4 regions of the Allobosea sp. GW821-FHT12C12 genome follow, and region 1 is predicted to be linked to each of the others. Evidence: predicted binding sites of a transcription regulator. Region 1 holds the regulator's gene; each other region holds the start of a gene.
The links. The regulator PhoB, encoded in region 1, activates phosphate uptake and scavenging genes when phosphate is short. The targets are predictions, from matches to a motif close to TGTCATNNANCTGTCAT.

Region 1 (4,851 bases):
TTCACGGTGATCGCGGTCTTCGTGCTGTTCTGGATACTCGGCATGCTGGTCGTGAAAGGGATCGGCGGGCTCTCCACTGCCACCTTCACCCAGATCACGCCGGGCCCAGGCTCGGAGGGCGGCGGCCTCGCCAACGCAATCGTCGGCTCGATCGTGCTGACCTTCCTCGGAATCGTCGTGGCGACGCCGATCGGCGTGCTCGCCGGCACCTGGCTCGCCGAATACGGCAAGGGCTCGAAGCTCGCCGACCTGATCCGCTTCATCAACGACATCCTGCTCTCGGCCCCGTCGATCCTGATCGGCCTGTTCGTCTACGTCATCATGGTCGAGCCGCTCGGCGGCTATTCCGGCTGGGCCGGCGGCGTCGCGCTCGGCATCATCGCGATCCCGGTGATCGTGCGCACCACCGAGGACATGCTGCGCCTGGTGCCGGGCCCGCTGCGCGAGGCCGGCTCCGCGCTCGGCGCGCCGCCCTCGGTCGTCATTACTTCCATCACCTGGCGGGCGGCCAAGTCCGGCATGGTCACCGGCATCCTGCTGGCGCTGGCCCGCATCGCCGGCGAGACCGCGCCGCTGATCTTCACCGCGCTGAACAACAATTTCTGGTTCTCGCCGACGCTCAGGGGCGGCGTCTCCAACCTGCCGGTGACGATCTACCAGTTCGCCTCCGCCCCTTACGAGAACTGGCAGCAACTCGCCTGGGCCGGTTCGCTGATCATCACCATGTCGATCCTGATCCTGTCGCTGATCGCCCGCCGCATCGTGCGCGGCGGCAAGTGACGGACAAGCGACCGTCCGCAGGCCATAACCGTCGCGTCCGTTTCCCGAAGGAACCCGTCGATGCTTTCGACCCTGGAACTCAGCCCTCGCTCGCTCGATGCGGACGCCCCCGTCCGGATCGCGGTCAAGAACCTCGACTTCTATTATGGCGAGCACCGCGCGCTCAAGGCGGTGGATCTCGACTTCCGCGACCGCCACGTCACGGCGCTGATTGGCCCGTCGGGCTGCGGCAAGTCGACCCTGCTGCGCATCTTCAACCGGATCTATTCGCTCTATCCCGAGCAGCGCGCCACCGGCGAGGTAATGCTCGACGGCCGCAACGTCATCTCCGACGACATCGACGTCAACGAACTGCGCTCGCGCATCGGCATGGTCTTCCAGAAGCCGACGCCGTTCCCGATGTCGATCTACGACAACGTCGCCTTCGGCATCCGCCTCTACGAGAAGCCGCCGAAATCCGAGCTCGACGACCGCGTCGAGGGCGCGCTGCGCCGCGCCGCGCTGTGGGACGAGGTCGGGGACAAGCTGAAATCCTCCGGCATGGGCCTGTCGGGCGGTCAGCAGCAGCGGCTGTGCATCGCGCGCACCATCGCGCAGAAGCCCGAGGTCATCCTGTTCGACGAGCCGACCTCGGCGCTGGACCCGATCTCGACCGGCAAGATCGAAGACCTGCTGGAACAGCTCAAGACCGACTTCACCATCGTCATCGTGACGCACAACATGCAGCAGGCGGCGCGCATCTCGCAGTACACCGCCTTCATGTATCTCGGCGAGGTGATCGAGTTCGCCCCGACCAACACGATCTTCATGAACCCGCACAAGAAGCAGACGCAGGACTACGTCACCGGCCGCTTCGGCTGAAATTCCCAGCCCTGCTCAAACGCCGTGACGCCGCATCCGCTCCAAAGGACACCGCCGCGATGACCGACCACATCGTCCGCTCCTACGACGCCGAACTTGAGGCGCTGCGCCGCAGCCTCGCCGAGATGGGCGGCATGTCCGAGCGCATGCTCGGCGACTCGACCGTGGCCCTGGTGCGCCGCGACACCGCGCTCGCCCAGAAGGTGATCTCGGCCGACCAGCGCCTCGACAATCTGCAGCGCGACGTCGAGGAGCGCGCCGTGCTGACGATCGCGCGCCGGCAGCCGCTCGCCAACGACCTGCGCGAGCTGATCTCGGCGATCCGCATCGCGTCCGACATCGAGCGCGTCGGCGACCTCGCCAAGAACATCGCCAAGCGCGCGGTCGCGATCTCGGGCCAGTTCCAGCCGCCGCACCGCGCCGTGGTCGGGCTCGAACATATGAGCCGGCTCGTCCAGGCCCAGCTCAAGGACGTGCTCGACGCCTACGCGTCCGGCAACGAGAACAAGGCGATGGAGGTCTGGCGCCGCGACGGCGAGATCGACGCGCTATACACCTCGCTCTTCCGCGAATTGCTGACTTACATGATGGAAGATCCGCGCAACATCACCTTCTGCACGCATCTGCTGTTCTGCGCCAAGAACGTCGAGCGCATCGGCGACCACACCACCAACATCGCCGAGACGATCCACTACCTCGTCACCGGCGGCACGCTCGACATCAACCGGCCCAAGCTCGACACGACCGACATCAGCGTCGAGGCGGTGGCGCGCTCCTGAACGCGCCGGCTTCGCAGGGAACGAACGAGACATGCCCGCACGCATCCTGATCGTCGAGGACGAGGAGCCGCTGACGCTGCTCCTGCGCTACAACCTCGAGGCCGAGGGCTTCGAGGTCGACAGCGTCGCGCGCGGCGACGACGCCGAGCTCCATCTGCGCGACAACACGCCCGATCTCGTCCTGCTCGACTGGATGCTGCCCGGCCTGTCTGGCATCGAGCTCTGCCGCCGCCTGCGCGCCCGGCGCGACACCGAGCGCGTGCCGATCATCATGCTGACCGCGCGCGGCGAGGAGACCGAGCGGGTGAGGGGGCTCGCCACAGGGGCCGACGACTACGTCGTCAAGCCGTTCTCGCTGCCGGAGCTGATCGCCCGCATCCAGGCGCTGCTGCGCCGCGCCAAGCCCGGCCATGTCGCGGGCCTGCTCGCGGCCGGCGACCTCGAGCTCGACCGCACGACGCGGCGCGTGCGCCGCTCCGGGGCGGAGCTGCATCTCGGTCCCACCGAATTCCGCCTGCTCGAATTCCTGATGCAGGCGCCGGGCCGGGTCTATTCGCGCGCGCAGCTTCTCGACGCCGTCTGGGGCCGCGACGTCTATATCGACGAGCGCACCGTCGACGTCCATGTCGGGCGCCTGCGCAAGGCGATCACGCCCGACAACGCCAGGGACCCGCTGCGCACCGTGCGCGGCGCGGGCTATTCCTTCGACGAGAATTTCGCCAGCGCGTCGCGGTAGCCTCCGGCCGCCGTCGCGAGCTCGCCCAGCCGCGCTCCCGCGAGCCGAGGCAGCCACATCCGCGACGCCGGATTGGGCGAGTTCGCCGCAATTGCCTGTTTCTTCGGCAACGGCGATCACCTGCCGTCAACTCCCGTCCGGCGCAGACGCCGCTCGGCGGCCGTGCCGCCGCGTCCGGCGTGGTCGGATCCGCTGGCATACGGGTTGCTAAGCCCGATACGCCCGCGCCGGGTCAACCCAGGGGAGAACGACCGTGCCATCATCGACCATTCTGCGCTCAGCCATCCTGGCGCTCGGCCTCTCGACCGCGTTGGCGACAGGCGCCGCCGCCCAGGAAAAGGTGCTGCGCATCGGCATGACGGCCGCCGACATCCCGCGCACCCACGGCCAGCCCGACCAGGGCTTCGAGGGCAACCGCTTCACCGGAATCCCGATGTATGACGCGCTCACCCACTGGGACCTGTCCTCGGCCGAAAAGGCGAGCGTCGTCATTCCCGGCCTCGCCACCGAATGGGCGGTCGACGCGACCGACAAGACGAAATGGACCTTCAAACTGCGTCCGGGCGTGAAATTCCAGGACGGTTCGGCCTTCGATGCGGCGGCCGTGGTCTGGAACGTCGACAAGGTGCTGAACAAGGAGGCGGCGCAGTTCGCCCCCGACCAGATCGGCGTCACCGTCTCGCGCATGCCGACGCTGAAATCGGCCAGGGCGGTCGATCCGCTGACGGTCGAGCTCACGACCTCGGAGCCCGACGCCTTTCTGCCGATCAACCTGACCAATCTGTTCATGGCCTCGCCGGCGCATTGGGCGGCCAAGCTCGCGGCCGTGCCGGCCTCGGTGACCGATCCGGCCGAGCGCGCCAGGCAGGCCTGGACCGCCTTCTCGGGCGATCCCTCCGGCACCGGCCCGTTCAAAGGCGTGCGCCTCGTGCCGCGCGAGCGCTTCGAGATGGTCGCCAACAAGGCCTATTGGGACCCGGCGCGCGTGCCGAAAATCGACCGCGTCGTGCTGCTGCCGCTTCCCGAGGCCAACGCCCGCACAGCGGCGCTGCTCTCGGGCCAGGTCGACTGGATCGAGTCGCCCTCGCCGGACGCCGTGCCGCAGATCAGGCAGCGCGGCTTCACCGTCTACACCAACGCCCAGCCACATGTCTGGCCCTGGCAGCTCTCCTTCGCCGAGGGCTCGGTCTGGCTCGACAGGAAGGTCCGGCATGCCGCCAATCTCTGCGTCAATCGCGAGGAGCTGAAGACCCTGCTCGGCGGGCTGATGGAGATCCCGAAGGGCACCGTGCCTCCGGGCCATCCCTGGTGGGGAAACCCGTCCTTCGACATCAGATACGACCTCGCCGCCGCCAGGAAGCTGATGACGGAGGCCGGCTTCTCGGCCTCCAGGCCGGCGAAGGTCAAGGTGCTGACCTCGGCCTCGGGCTCGGGCCAGATGCAGCCTTTGCCGATGAACGAGTTCATGCAGCAGGCGCTGAAGGAGTGCTTCTTCGACGTCGCGCTCGAGGTCGGCGAATGGAACGCCGTCTTCACCAACTGGCGCGAGGGCGCCAAGAGCCCGAACGCGCGGGGCGCCAACGCCACCAACGTCACCTTCGCGGCGATGGACCCGTTCTTCGCCATGGTGCGGTTCGCCTCGACCAAGACGTTCCCCCCGGTGTCGAACAACTGGGGCTATTTCGGCAATGAGGA
Region 2 (4,851 bases), on a different contig from region 1:
CCGGCGAGGGCGAGCTCGCCCGGGGCGGGGCGCTCTGCGCCGATACCGGCACGCATACCGGCCGCTCGCCCAAGGACAAGTTCACGGTGCGCGACGCGCTGACCGCGGACACGATCTGGTGGGACAACAACAATGCGATGGCGCCTGAGCATTTCGAGACGCTGCTGGCCGACTTCCTGCAGCACGCCGAGGGCAAGGACCTGTTCGCGCAGGACCTTTATGGCGGCGCCGACCCGGCGCACCGGGTCAGGGCGCGCGTCTTCACCGAGATGGCCTGGCACTCGCTGTTCATCCGCAACCTCCTGATCCGGCCGAGCCCGGAAGAGGTCGCCGACTACGTGCCGCAGATGACGATCGTCGACCTGCCGAGCTTCAGGGCCGATCCCAAGCGCCATGGCTGCCGCTCCGAGACGGTCGTCGCGATCGACTTCTCGCGCAAGATCGTGCTGATCGGCGGCTCGGCCTATGCCGGCGAGATGAAAAAGTCGGTCTTCACCTATCTGAACTACGTGCTGCCGACCAAGGGCGTCGTGCCGATGCACTGCTCGGCCAATGTCGGCCCGAAGGACGATTCGGCGATCTTCTTCGGCCTGTCCGGCACCGGCAAGACCACGCTCTCGGCCGATCCCGACCGCACCCTGCTCGGCGACGACGAGCATGGCTGGTCGAAGGACGGCCTCTTCAATTTCGAGGGCGGCTGCTACGCCAAGACGATCAAGCTCTCGGCCGAGGCCGAGCCGCAGATCTTTTCCGCCTCGCAGCGCTTCGGCACGGTGCTGGAGAACGTCGTGCTCGATCCGATCACGCGCGCGGTCGATTTCGACGACCAGTCCAAGACCGAGAACACGCGCTCGGCCTATCCGCTCGACTTCATCCCCAACGCCTCGCGCACCGGGCGCGCCGGCGTGCCCAAGAACATCGTCATGCTGACGGCCGACGCCTTCGGCGTGATGCCGCCCATCGCCAAGCTCACCCCGGCCGAGGCGATGTATCATTTCCTCTCCGGCTACACCGCCAAGGTCGCCGGCACCGAGCGCGGGCTGACCGGCGTCGAGCCGGAGTTCTCGACCTGCTTCGGCTCGCCCTTCCTGCCGCGGCATCCCTCGGAATACGCCAATCTGCTGCGCGACTTCATCGCCAAGCACCATGTCGATTGCTGGCTGGTCAACACCGGCTGGACCGGGGGCAAATACGGAACCGGCCGGCGCATGCCGATCCGCGTGACGCGCCGCCTGCTGAGCGCGGCGCTCGACGGCTCGCTCAACCGCGCCGATTTCCGTCGCGACCCCTATTTCGGCTTCGCGGTGCCGACCTCGGTGCCCGGCGTCGAGCCGCACATCCTCTATCCGGTGAAAACCTGGCAGAACAAGGCCGACTTCGCCGAGACCGCGAAGAACCTGGTCGGGATGTTCGCCGAGAACTTCAAGCGCTTCGAGAGCCATGTCGACGACGCGGTCAAGGCCGCCGCGCCGGCGAATTCGCTGGCGGCGTGAGCCTCCTCGCCGCTCTCACGACGAGCTCCGGGAACCCCTCTCCCGGGTGGGAGAGGGGTTCCCCGCGTTTCGTCCCGCGAGGATTGGAGCACTGACATGTCGCTCCCGATCCTCGCGTTCCGCCTGCTCGCCACCCTCGTCATCCTGGGCGCGACCGCCTGGGGGTCCGGCCTGCTGCTGTTCCGGCTCGCCGCCACGACAGCGGTCCTCGGTGCGATCGGATTCGGTCTCGCGGGCCTTGCCGGAGCCGCGGGTCTCTGGACCGGCGCGGCGCGGCTGCCGCTCTCCTTCGCCGTGATCTTCCTCGGCCTGCTCGGCTGGTGGGGCGGGCTGAAACCGACCCATGAGCGCAACTGGATTCCCGAACTCGCCCGCCTGCCGGCGATCGCGCGCGACGGCGAGGCGCTGACGGTGACGAACCTGCGCGACTTCGCCTGGCGGACCGAGACCGATTACGACCAGCGCTGGGAGACCAGGCGCTACGACCTGACCAGGGTCCAGGGGGCGGATCTGTTCCTGTCCTATTGGTCCGGCGAGGCGATCGCGCATCTGCTCGTTTCCTTCACCTTCTCCGACCAGCCGCCGCTGACGTTTTCGGTCGAGGTCCGGCGCGAGCAGGGCGAGGAGTGGTCCTCTCTGGCGGGCTTCTTCCGGACCTATGAGATGGCCTATGTCGCCGCCACCGAGCGCGATCTCGTCGGCCTGCGCAGCCATGCGCGGAAAGAGGATGTGCGGCTGTTCCGGCTTGCCGCGACGCCCGCCCAGGCGCGCGACGTGCTGCTGGCCTATGCCGCCGACGTCAATCGGCTGAGCGCCACGCCGCGCTGGTACAACACGCTGACGACCAACTGCACGACGGTGGTCTACAATCTGGTCGGCTCGGTCGCGCCCGGCTGGAAATTCTCGCTGCCGCTCGATCCGCGCGTGCTTCTGTCCGGCTATCTGCCGGGCTATCTCCGGCGCATCGGCGCGATCAGCGCCGACATTCCGCTCGACCGGCTCGTCGGACAGGCGCGGATCGGAGAGAAGGCGCGCGCGGTGGCTCTCGACGATCCGGAGTTCTCGGCGAAAATCCGCGAGGGCGTGCCGGCCGGGAGGCCCTGAGCGGCCGCTGTTCCGAAATTACGGTTCATGACTGGAACATGACGGTTTTGTGTCACATACTCCCGGCCAGGCCCGCGCAGACCGGGCTCTCGACATGGGAGGGAATCGCTTGAAAACCCCGACGCTTTCGCCGGCGCTCGCCGCCTTTCCGCTCGTCATCGGCCTGGCCGCGGGCATCGCCGCGCCTGCGCTGGCGCAGGATGCCTGCCCGAATCGCGGCCAGCTCGACACGCTCTATTGCGACGCCAACAAGGATCTGGTCGCGGACGCGCCCACCGACGCGTCGAAATGGAAGGACCCGTCCGCGCTGGTCTGGGCCTATACGCCGGTCGAGGATCCGGCCGTCTACGCCAACATCTTCAAGCCGCTGACCGAGCATCTCGCCGCCTGCACGGGCAAGCGCATCGTCTATTATCCGGTGCAGTCGAACTCGGCCGAGATCGAGGCCATGCGTTCGGGCCGGCTGCATTTCGCCGGCTTCTCGACCGGGCCGACCGGATTCGCGGTCAACCTTGCCGGCGCGGTGCCGTTCGCGGCCAAGGGCTCGGCCGAAGGCGTGCGCGGCTACAACCTCGTCGCGGTGGTCAAGGCGTCGAGCCCCTACCAGAAGCTCGCCGACCTCAAGGGCAAGAAGGTCGCCCACACCTCGCCCTCGTCGAATTCGGGCAATCTCGCGCCGCGCGTGCTGTTTCCCGAACAGGGGCTGACCGCCGACACCGACTACAAGCCGCTGATGTCGGGCGGGCACGACAAGTCGATCCTCGGCGTCGTCTCGGGCGACTACGACATGGGCGCGGTCGCCGGCGACGTCTATCAGCGCATGATCGTGCGCGGCACGATCAAGAAGGACGATCTGCGCGAGATCTATCGCAGCCCGATCTTCCCGACCTCGTCCTTCGCTTATGCGCACGACCTCAAGCCGGAGCTCGCCAAGAAGCTGACCGACTGCTTCTTCTCCTTCCGCTTCACGCCGGAGATGACGAAGGAGTTCAACGGCGACGACCGCTTCCTGCCGATCACCTACCAGAAGGACTGGGCGGTGGTGCGCGACGTCGCCGAGAAGTCGGGCACGCCATACAACAAGTCGGCCTACGACACCGAGGCCAAGCGCGAGGCGGACGAACTCGCCAAGAAGAAGGCGGCCCCGCCCAAGGCTCCGTGACGGCAAGGCTCCGTGACGGCAAGCCGCCACGACTTCAAAAGAAAGCTGCCTCGACAGAAAGCCGCCCCGACAGATGAGCGCCCTGCCCCTCGACGCGCCCGGCCACGGCCGGGCGCTGATCATTCGCAACCTCGTCAAGGAGTACCGGGCCGGCCAGCCCGTCCTGCGCGACATCTCGCTGAGCGTCGACGAGCCCGGCATCGTCGCGATCATCGGGCCGTCCGGCACCGGCAAGTCGACGCTGATCCGCTGCATCAACCGGCTGGTCGACCCGACGTCCGGGTCGATCCTGCTCGGCGGCGTCGATCTCGCCACGCTGCAGGGCGACGCGCTGCGCCAGGCGCGCCGCCGGCTCGGCATGGTCTTCCAGGAGTACAATCTGGTCGAGCGCCTGACCGTGATCGAGAACGTGCTGTGCGGGCGGCTCGGCTACGTGCCGGTCTGGCGCGCCTGGACGCGGCGCTTCCCCGAGACCGACATCGCGCGCGCCTTCGCCCTGCTCGAATCGGTCGGTCTCGGCGATTTCGCGACGCGGCGCGCCGACCAGCTCTCGGGCGGCCAGCGCCAGCGCGTCGGCATCGCGCGCGCGGTGATGCAGGAGCCGGACCTCGTGCTCGCCGACGAGCCGACCTCCTCGCTCGACCCCAAGACCTCGGTCGAGATCATGGAGCTTCTGGCCAAGGTCGGCCGCGAACGCGACATTCCCGTGCTGGTCAACATCCACAACGTCGCGCTGGCGCGCCGCTTCGCCCTGCGCATCATCGGCATGTCCAAGGGCCTCGTCGTCTATGACGGGCCGCCGAGCGGGCTGAACGACGGCCACCTCGCCGAGATCTATGGCGGCGAAGGCTGGATGGAATGAGCGACGGTCCCGCTCCGGGCGGCAGCTTGCGCGCCCGCGCCTTTCCGCCGAACTGGCCGCTGCGCATCGGGGCGGCGCTGTTTCTCGTCTATGTCGCCTATGCGGCGCAGATCCTCGACATCCGCCGGGAGCGCTTCGTCCAGGGGCTCGACAACGGCGCGCGCTTCCTCGGCCGGATGCTGCCGCCCAACACCGCGCCCGACAAGATGCGGCTGCTGTTCGACGGCATG
Region 3 (4,851 bases), on a different contig from region 1:
TGATGAACGCGCTCAAGGCCCGGGACGGCACGCTGCTGCTGACCGCCCGCACGGCGCCGGACCAGTGGGGCGTGAGACTGCCCGACCTGCTGTCGCGGCTGCGGCTTGCGCCTCACGCGACGATCGAGCCGCCGGACGATGCGCTGCTGCGCGCCGTTCTGGTGAAGCTCTTCATCGACCGGCAATTGATCATCGACACCGGCATCGTCGAGATGCTGGCCCTGCGCATGGAGCGTTCCTTCGCCGCCGCGCGCGCGCTGGTCGACGCGCTCGACAGGCTGTCGCTCGAGCGCGGCCGGCGCGTCACCCGCGCTCTGGCGGCGGAAACGCTGGCCGTCCTCTTCCCGGACGAGTGATCAGCCGCGCGACGGTTCCGCCGCAGGCCGCGCGACCAGGCGCGCATGCATCGCCTCGGTCAGCAGGTCGTGGGCGCGCGTCACGATCGCGTCGAGCGAGGGCGTGCGCGCGAACATCGCGGCGGCCGTCTCGGTCAGCTCCTCGCGGCTCGGCAGCACCGGCAGCGCGGGCATGGCCGGCAGATGCAGCTGCGCGAACGCATCCTGCGCCTGCTGCTGCATTTCGGCCAGGCGGTCGCCGGCGCGGTGCTGGAGATCGGTAAGCGCGGCGCGCAGATCGGCCAGCGTCATCGTCGGCAGATGCAGGTCGGACAGGCTCGGCGTCGCCGCATAGGCCTCCCAGAACGCGGCGACCGCGCGTTCGAGCGGCACCGACGCGGCCAGCCGCTCGGCCGAACGCTCGATCACGCGCGGCGGCAGCCCCTGCGAGCGCTCGACGATCGCCTGCGGCGGCGCCTTCAGGTCCCAGAACAGGCCGAGTTTGGAGGCTCCGAGGATGATGTACCAGGTCGGATCCCACTGCCACCAGCGGAAGCCCTGCCGGACGCTGTACTGATAGGCATGGTGGTTGTTGTGCCAGCCTTCGCCCATGGTGATGACCGCGAGCCACCAGTTGTTGCGGCTCTCGTCGCCGGTGACATAGTCCTTGTCGCCGTGCACATGCGCCAGCGAGTTGATGCAGAAGGTGCCGTGATAGACGGCGACGGTCGACCAGAAGAAGCCGACGAAGAGCCCGGCCCAGCCGTCGATCGCAAAGCAGATCAGCGCCAGCACGATCGCCGGCGCGAGCTCGAAGCGATGCAGCAGCCGCAGCTCCGGGAATTTCGTCAGGTCCGTGATGGTCGAGGTGTCGAGGCGGTGGTGCTGCTTCGAGAAGATCCAGCCGAGATGCGAATAGACGAAGCCCGTATGCACCGGCGAATGCACGTCGAGCTCGGTGTCGGCATGGCGGTGGTGGTGCCGGTGCTTGGAGGCCCACCACAGCACGCTCTTCTGCGCCGTCGACTGCGCGAGCACGGCCAGCGCGAACTGCATGAACCGGCTGGTCTTGTAGGTCCGGTGCGAGAAGTAGCGGTGATAGCCGCCGGTGACGGCGAACATGCGCAGCCAGTAGAGCCCGATCGCGAGCCAGACCGAGGTCGCCGTGACGCCGCTCCAGAGCGCCCCGAAGCAGGCGAGATGGACGAGGACGAAGGGAACGGCGGAGGGGTAGACGATGTCGCCGTCGTCGAGCGGGGTCGCGCTGTCGGTCAAGAAGGCCTCTGTCGGATGCGGGTGGCGGAAGGACGGTTTTCCGGCGGCGGACGACGGATCGACGCCGGATCGTTCATATATGCACGAAACAGGAGAGCCTGTCGCGGCGCAAGGGGACTCCTCGCCGCGGACCGGCGCGCACATCGCCGGCGCTTCGCGCGATCATGACGCGAAAGACAGCGCGCGTCATCGAAACGTCACGCTAGGATGGCTTCAACAAGCCCAGAGGAGAGCGGCGTGGCCAAGGCAGCGATCAGGACGACGGAACAGCCGATGCACGTGGACCCTGTTCAGCTCAAGGTCGCCGAGCCTGCCGGCGGGGAGGCGCTCGATCCGCGCCATTCGCCCTCGCGCTTCATGAACCGGGAGCTGTCCTGGCTGCAGTTCAACCGCCGGGTCATGGAGGAGGCGTCGAACCGTCACCATCCGCTGCTCGAGCAGTTGCGCTTCCTCTCGATCTCGGCCGCCAATCTCGACGAGTTCTTCATGGTCCGCGTCTCGGGCCTGCGCGAGCAGCACAAGGCCGGCGTCGTGACGCCGAGCCAGGACGGGCTGACGCCGGCCGAGCAGCTCGTCGCGCTCGGCAAGGCCGTCACGGCCCTGACCGGCGACCAGCAGGCGCGCTGGGTCGAGCTCAAGCACGATCTGCACGAGAACCGCATCCACCTGCTGGCGCCCGGCGACATCGGCCCGCGGGAGCGGCTCTGGCTCGAGGACTATTTCCTGCACTACGTCTTCCCCGTGCTGACGCCGCTCGCGATCGACCCGGCCCATCCCTTCCCGTTCATTCCCAATCTCGGCTTCACCCTGGCTCTGGCGCTGGAGCGGTCCAGCGACGGGCGCCAGCTCGACGCGCTGATCCGCGTGCCGATCAAGATGGACCGCTTCATCGAACTGCCGGACCTGGCGCGCGAGGGGCTGCACCGCTTCATCACGCTGGAGGACACGGTCTCGCTGTTCATCAGCAAGCTCTTCCCCGGCTACGACGTGAAGGGCACCGGCTCGTTCCGGGTCATCCGCGACACCGATCTCGACATCGAGGAGGAGGCCGAGGATCTGGTGCGCGTCTTCGAGACCATGCTGAAGCTGCGCCGCCGCGGCGTCGTGATCCGGCTCGAGGTCAGCGCCGCCATGCCGGCGCATCTGCGCCGGCTGATCGTGCGCGAGCTCAAGGTCGGCCAGGACGAGGTCGTCGAGATCGAGGGCATGATCGGCCTGAACGAACTCTCGCAGCTCGTCGGGGTCGACCGCTCCGACCTCAAGTTCAAGCCCTACAACGCCCGCTTTCCCGAGCGCATCCGGGAGCATGGCGGCGACTGCTTCGCCGCGATTCGCCAGAAGGACCTGATCGTCCACCACCCCTATGAGAGCTTCGACGTCGTCGTGCAGTTCCTGCAGCAGGCGGCGCGCGACCCGTCGGTGGTCGCGATCAAGCAGACGCTCTATCGCACCTCCTCGAACTCGCCGATCGTGCATGCGCTGGCGGAGGCCGCCGAGGCCGGCAAGTCGGTCACCGCGCTGGTCGAGCTCAAGGCGCGCTTCGACGAGGAGGCGAACATCCGCTGGGCCAAGGATCTGGAGCGCGCCGGCGTGCAGGTCGTCTACGGCTTCATCGAGCTCAAGACCCACGCCAAGCTCTCGATGGTGGTGCGCCGCGAGGCCGGACAGCTCGTCAGCTACTGCCATATCGCGACCGGCAACTACCACCCGATCACGGCGCGCATCTATACCGACGTGTCCTTCTTCACCGCCGACCCGGTGATGTCGCAGGACGTCGCCCGCGTCTTCAACTTCATCACCGGCTATGCCGAGCCGGCCGAGCTGGAGAAGATGTCGGTCTCGCCGGTCGGCCTGAAGCAGCGCCTGCTCGCCGACATCGCCGAGGAGATCGCCCATGTGAAGGCGGGCCGCAAGGGCGCGATCTGGGGCAAGTGCAACTCGCTGGTCGACCCCGAGATCATCGACGCGCTCTACGATGCGAGCCGGGCCGGCGTCGAGATCGACTTCGTCGTGCGCGGCATCTGCTGCCTCCGGCCGGGCGTGCCCAACCTGTCGGAGAACATCCGGGTCAAGTCGATCGTCGGCCGCTTCCTGGAGCACACCCGCGTCTATGCCTTCGGGGCGGGCCACGGCCTGCCGTCGCCCAGGGCCAAGGCCTACATCTCCTCGGCCGATCTCATGCCGCGCAACCTCGACCGCCGCGTCGAGGCGCTGACGCCGATCCTGAACGCGACCGTGCATCAGCAGCTCCTCGAACAGATCATGCAGGCGAACTTCCTCGACAACGAACAGAGCTGGACGATCTTGCCCGATGGCGGTTCGCGACGCATTGTCCCGGCCCCGGGCGACGAGTCGTTCAACGCCCATAAATATTTCATGACCAATCCGAGCCTGTCCGGACGTGGAAAATCGCTTTCTAACTCCAGCCCCCGCAGTCTCGCCCGCAAATCGGGCAGGAAGGGCTGACCAGTTCGTGCTGCCGGGCTTCGCGCCCGGGCGGCTCGGCTTCGGCGAAACCATCGCGATCGTCGATATCGGCTCGAATTCCGTCCGTCTCGTGGTCTACGAGATGCTGGCGCGCGCGCCGGCCCAGGTTTTCAACGAGAAGGAGATGGCGGGCCTGGGCAAGCAGGTCGCCACCACCGGCCGCCTCGCCGAGGACGCCATGGCGCGCGCACTGGAGGCGCTGGTGCGCTTCCGCATCCTGTGCGACGCGATGCAGGTCGGCTCGATCCGCGTCATCGCGACGGCCGCCGCGCGCGAGGCCGCCAACGGTCCCGAGTTCCTGAAACGGGCGGAGAACGCGATCGGCCAGCCGATCGAACTGATCTCCGGCGATCGCGAGGCCTTTCTCTCCGGGCTCGGCGTGATCTCCGGTTTCGCCGAGCCCGAAGGCGTCGTCGGCGATCTCGGCGGCGGCTCGCTCGAACTCGTTTCGGTCGATGGCGACAGGGTCGGAACCGGCGTCAGCATGCCGATCGGCGGGCTCGCGCTGATGGACCGCTCCAAGGGCTCGCTCAAGGCGGCCGAGAAGATCGTGCGCGATCAGCTCGACGACCTGCCGCAGGTCGCGGCGATGCGCGGCAGGGACTTCTTCGCGGTCGGCGGCACCTGGCGCGCGCTGGCGACGCTGCACCAGCGCCAGGCCGGCTATCCGCTCAACGTCATGCACGGCTACACGGTGCCGGCTCGCGACCTGACCGATTTCACCCGGCTGGTCGAGCGGGCGGACGCCGCCGTG
Region 4 (4,851 bases), on a different contig from region 1:
TGATCACGATCACGGCCCCGACCAGAACCGTCGTCGCCGGCCAGTCGCCGAAGACGAACCAGCCGATCGCCACGGCCCAGAGCATCGTCGAATACTCGAACGGCGCGATCAGCGAGGCGTCGCCATGGCGATAGGCCTGGACCAGGAGGATCTGGCCGAGCCCGCCGAGGATGCCGACCGCGACCATCAGGGCTGCATCCTGCGGGGTCGGCAGGTTCCAGCCGAGCAGGATGGTCGAGAGCCCGAGCAGGCTGGTCATGATCATGAAATAGAACACGATCGCGCCGGTGCCCTCGGTGCGTGTCAACTGGCGCACCTCGATCGAGGCGAAGGCCGAGCAGCATGCGCCGGCGAGCCCGAGCGCCGCGCCGAAGGCCGGCCCCGCGGCAAGGCCGTTGCCGACGCCGCTGAGATAGGGGGCGAGCATGATCAGGACGCCGGTAAAGCCGATCGTCACCGCGCTCCAGCGGTAGACCCGCACGCGCTCCTTCAGGATCACCGCCGCGAGCACCACGACCGCGAGCGGCGCGGCATAGCCGATCGCGACCGAATCGGAGAGCGGCAGGAACTGCAGCGAGGCGAAACCGCAGAACATTCCCGTCGAGCCGATGACGCCGCGCTTGAGATGGCCGCGCAGGTTTCTGGTCTTGAGCGCCGCGACGACGGGCCCTTGCCAGGCGAGCCAGATCAGCAGGGGGATCAGCGCGAAGAAGGAGCGGATGAAGACGATCTCGCCGGTAGGATAGCGCGCCGCGAGCGACTTCACGCCGGCCGACATCAACGTGAACACCAGCGCCGAAAGCAGCTTGAGGGAAATGCCGAGAAGAGGGGACAACGGACCGGCGCGGCGGGAGGAGACAGCGGTCTTCTACAGGACCGCTCTCCTTAGACCATGGCGGCGAAGCCCCTCAAAGCGTGAAGAGCGCAACCCCGACCGGCGGCAGGCGGGACGAAGCCCGCCACGGCGCCATCAGAAACTGCCCCTGAACACGCCGCCGTCGATCAAGAGGTTCTGGCCGGTGATGTAGCCGGCATGCGCGCTGGCGAGGAAGGCGCAGACATTGCCGAACTCGCCCGGGTTGCCGAAGCGGGCGGCGGGAACCTCGGCCTTGCGGCTGGCCGCCATTTCCTCGGGCGTGACCCCCTTGATCGCCGCCATCTTCGTGGTCGAGCCCTTGAGCCGGTCGGTGTCGAACATGCCGGGCAGCACGTTGTTGATCGTGACGTTGGCATGGGCGACCTCGCGCGCCACGCCGGCGAGGAAGGCGGTCAGCCCGGCGCGAGCCGCCGATGAGACGTCGAGACCGGTCAGCGGCGTCAGCACGCTCATCGAGGTGACGTTGACGATCCGGCCGAAGCGGCGCGCGATCATGCCGTCGACGACGCGCTGAACCAGCTCCAGCGGCGTCGCCATGTTCTGGACGACGCCCTCGAGAAGCGCCTCGCGGGATACATCGCGAAACGGTTTCGGCGGAGGACCGCCATTGTTGTTGATCAGGATGTCGGGCGCGGGCGCCGCTGCAAGCAGCGCGTCCTGGCCGGCGCGCGTCGAGACGTCCGCCACCACCGCGATCACGGTCGCGCCGGTGGTGGCACGAATCTGGCTCGCGGTGGTCTCGAGCGTGGCCGCGTCGCGGCCATTGATCACCACGATGCAGCCGGCCTCGGCCAGCGCCTGCGCGGCGCCGCGGCCGAGCCCCTTGCTGGAGGCGCAGACTATGGCCGTGCGGCCTGAAATTCCCAGATCCATCAGTTTTCTCCGAAGCCTTTTCAACCCGAACGCCAGCCAGAGCACGCTTTCGATACGGCGTCATCAAAGCGCAATGCAAATCAGCCAAACGCCCGGCACATCGCAACGGCACGGGCCCGGCGGCATGAGCGACGACGACGACGCGAAGCAGGTCCGCAGCATCTTCATTTCCGATCTCCATCTCGGCACGCGCGGCGCGAAGGCCGACCTCGTGCTGGAATTCCTGCGCGCCTACGACGCGCCGCAGATCTATCTGGTCGGAGACATCATCGACGGCTGGCGGCTGAAGAGCGGCTGGTATTTTCCGCAGTCGCACAACGACGTGATCCAGAAGCTGCTGCGCAAGGTGCGCAAGGGCTCGAAGCTGACCTACGTCACCGGCAACCACGACGACTTCCTGCGCGATTTCACCGGGCTGCGGTTCGGCGGCATCACGCTGGTCGACGAGGTCATCCACGAGACGGCCGACGGCAAGCGCCTGCTCGTCATCCACGGCGACCTGTTCGACCTGATCGTGCGCAACGCCAAATGGCTCGCGCTGCTCGGCGACTGGGCCTACACGCTGGCGCTCAGCCTGAACACGGTGGTCAACAAGGCGCGTCGGCTGGTCAACCTGCCGCACTGGTCGCTTTCGGCCTGGGCCAAGCTCAAGGTCAAGAACGCCGTCAACTACATCGGCGAGTTCGAGACCTGCCTGGCCGCCGAGGCGCGCCGTCACCAGGCCGACGGCGTGGTCTGCGGCCATATCCATCACGCCGCCTATCGCGAGATCGACGGGCTGACCTACATCAACACCGGCGATTGGGTCGAAAGCTGCACGGCCTTCGTCGAGCATCACGACGGCCGCTTCGAGCTGATCCGCTGGCCGCAGTACCGGCTGAAGGGGCAGGCGCCGGTTCCCGTCGTCGTGCCGGCGCCGCCTCGGCCCGCCCTGGTGGAGGCCGCCTGATGCGCCTGATGATCGCGACGGATGCCTGGCGGCCCCAGATCAACGGGGTCGTCCGGTCGCTGGAGCGAATGGTCGAGGCCGGGCCGGCTTTCGGCGTCGAGGCGAGGATGCTGACGCCGGAAGGCTTTCGGCAGATCGGCCTGCCGAGCTACCCCGATATCCGGATCGCGCTGGCGACGCGCAAGGCGATCGCCCGCCGCATCGCCGATTTCGGGCCCGACCATATCCATATCGCCACGGAAGGGCCGATCGGCTGGCTGACGCGAGCGGTCTGCCTCGTCCAGAAGCGGCCCTTCACCACGAGCTACCACACGCGCTTCCCGCAATATGTCGCGGCGCGCTGGCCTATCCCCGAGCACTGGAGCTACCGTTTCCTGCGCCGCTTCCACGGGCCGGCGGCGGCGGTGATGGTCTCAACGATGACGGTCGAGGCCGAACTGCGCCGGCACGGTTTCGAGAAGATCGTGCGCTGGGGACGCGGCGTCGATCTCGGGCTGTTCCATCCGCGCCCTGCCAGCGTGCTCGATCTGCCGCGGCCGATCTTCCTCAGCGTCGGGCGCGTCGCGGTCGAGAAGAACCTCGACGCCTTCCTGTCGCTTCGGCTGCCGGGCAGCAAGGTCGTGGTCGGCGACGGGCCGGCGCGGGGCGATCTGCAGCGCGCCTATCCGGACGCGACCTTCCTGGGCACGCGCGAGGGCGAGGAGCTGGCGGCGATCTATGCTTCCTGCGACGTCTTCGTCTTCCCGAGCCTGACCGACACCTTCGGCATCGTGCTGCTGGAGGCGGCCGCAAGCGGCTTGCCCGTCGCCGCCTTCCCGGTGCAGGGGCCGAGCGACGTCTTCGCCGGCAGCGGCGCGGCGGTGCTGTCGGAGGATCTGCGCGCGGCGGCATTGGCGGCGCTGCGGATACCGCGCGAATCCTGCCTGGTGCTGGCCGCCGGCCATAGCTGGCGGCGCAGCGCCGAGCAGTTCTACGGCCATATCGCAAGTGTCGCGCGCGACGAGGCCGGCGCGCTCGCGCGCAGCGAGACCAGGACCGGCGTGCCGGCTTCCTCGGGCCTCAGAGCCTTCGCGAACGCTCATCGCGCGGAAGCGCCCGCTCCGGAGCGCCTGCGGGCTTGAGCTCGGCGCGGTACTGGTCGCGCCGCTCGTGAACGGAGGCGATGACGAGGCCCATCGGCACGCCGAGCCCGACGAGAGCCGCCTCCGAGAGCTGAAGGCTCGCCTCGATCGTCTCGGGCACCGCATCGTTCACGCCGATCTCGTAGAGATGCCGGGCATGGGCCGCGTCGCGGGCGCGGGCGACTATGATCAGGTCGGGTCTCAGCGCGCGCGCCGCCAGGACGGTCTCGTCGACGACGCGGGCGTTGTTGATGCTGACGATGAGCGCCGTCGCCTCCTCCAGACCGCATAGGCGCAGGAAATCCGGCCGCGTCGCGTCGCCGAAGAAGGCGGGCTTGCCGGCCCGGCGCTGGGCCGCGATCACCGATGCATCGGAGTCGATCACGATGTAGGGCTTGCGGTGGTCCTCCAGCATGGCGCTGACCAGCTTGCCGACGCGGCCGCAGCCGACGACGATGGCGCGCGCCGAATGATCGTCCGGCGGCAGGATTCTCGCCTCGTCGGGAACAGCGGCCGGCACGACCAGCCTCGATGCCCAGGCCCGAGCCAGGCGCGCCAGCAGGGGCAGCGTCACCATGGTCAGCGAGACGGCGGCGAGGACGAGGCTCGCGGCCTCCTGCGAAAGCAGTTTGGCCGCGACCGCGCCGCCGAACAGAACGAAGGCGAACTCGCCGCCGGGCCCGACCATGATGGCGATCTCGAGGGACGTCGCCGGCGACAGCCTGAAGCGGCGCGCCAAGGCGAAGACGATCAGCGATTTCGTCGCGAACAGGCCGATCGCGATGCAGAGGATGGCGACGGGATAAGCCGCCAGCTCGGCCGGGTTCACGCTCATGCCGACCGTCAGGAAGAAGACGCCGATCAGGAGCGACTTGAACGGCTCGATCGTCACCTCGATGGCGCGCCGATATTCGGTTTCCGCCAGCAGCAGCCCGGCGATGAAGGCGCCCAAGCCCATCGAGAGACCGGCCGCGGCCGCGATCAGCCCGGTGCCGAGCGCGATCAGGAGCGTCGCCGCCATGAAGCTCTCG

Region 2: a site for PhoB is predicted at 2,636-2,652, ahead of phnD (phosphate/phosphite/phosphonate ABC transporter substrate-binding protein). Genes of this name have one in related genera too.
Region 3: a site for PhoB is predicted at 1,795-1,811, ahead of AC1RRW_RS18990 (RNA degradosome polyphosphate kinase). Genes of this name have one in related genera too.
Region 4: a site for PhoB is predicted at 1,809-1,825, ahead of AC1RRW_RS20155 (UDP-2,3-diacylglucosamine diphosphatase). Genes of this name have one in related genera too.

What each region holds. Positions count from the first base shown of each region.
Region 1 is NZ_JBXAQP010000005.1:280,335-285,185, forward strand. Features, by position in the region: gene pstA (phosphate ABC transporter permease PstA) at 1-780, shown strand, start outside; gene pstB (phosphate ABC transporter ATP-binding protein PstB) at 841-1,641, shown strand; gene phoU (phosphate signaling complex protein PhoU) at 1,701-2,420, shown strand; gene phoB (phosphate regulon transcriptional regulator PhoB) at 2,452-3,156, shown strand; gene AC1RRW_RS09915 (ABC transporter substrate-binding protein) at 3,410-4,851, shown strand, end outside.
Region 2 is NZ_JBXAQP010000008.1:162,002-166,852, reverse strand. Features, by position in the region: gene AC1RRW_RS13635 (phosphoenolpyruvate carboxykinase) at 1-1,493, shown strand, start outside; gene AC1RRW_RS13630 (Lnb N-terminal periplasmic domain-containing protein) at 1,590-2,597, shown strand; gene phnD (phosphate/phosphite/phosphonate ABC transporter substrate-binding protein) at 2,707-3,759, shown strand; gene phnC (phosphonate ABC transporter ATP-binding protein) at 3,833-4,621, shown strand; gene phnE (phosphonate ABC transporter, permease protein PhnE) at 4,618-4,851, shown strand, end outside.
Region 3 is NZ_JBXAQP010000015.1:105,571-110,421, forward strand. Features, by position in the region: gene AC1RRW_RS18980 (P-loop NTPase family protein) at 1-356, shown strand, start outside; gene AC1RRW_RS18985 (acyl-CoA desaturase) at 357-1,610, opposite strand; gene AC1RRW_RS18990 (RNA degradosome polyphosphate kinase) at 1,818-4,076, shown strand; gene ppx (exopolyphosphatase) at 4,084-4,851, shown strand, end outside.
Region 4 is NZ_JBXAQP010000017.1:93,908-98,758, reverse strand. Features, by position in the region: gene AC1RRW_RS20165 (DMT family transporter) at 1-835, opposite strand, end outside; gene AC1RRW_RS20160 (SDR family oxidoreductase) at 971-1,750, opposite strand; gene AC1RRW_RS20155 (UDP-2,3-diacylglucosamine diphosphatase) at 1,875-2,699, shown strand; gene AC1RRW_RS20150 (glycosyltransferase family 4 protein) at 2,699-3,820, shown strand; gene AC1RRW_RS20145 (cation:proton antiporter domain-containing protein) at 3,759-4,851, opposite strand, start outside.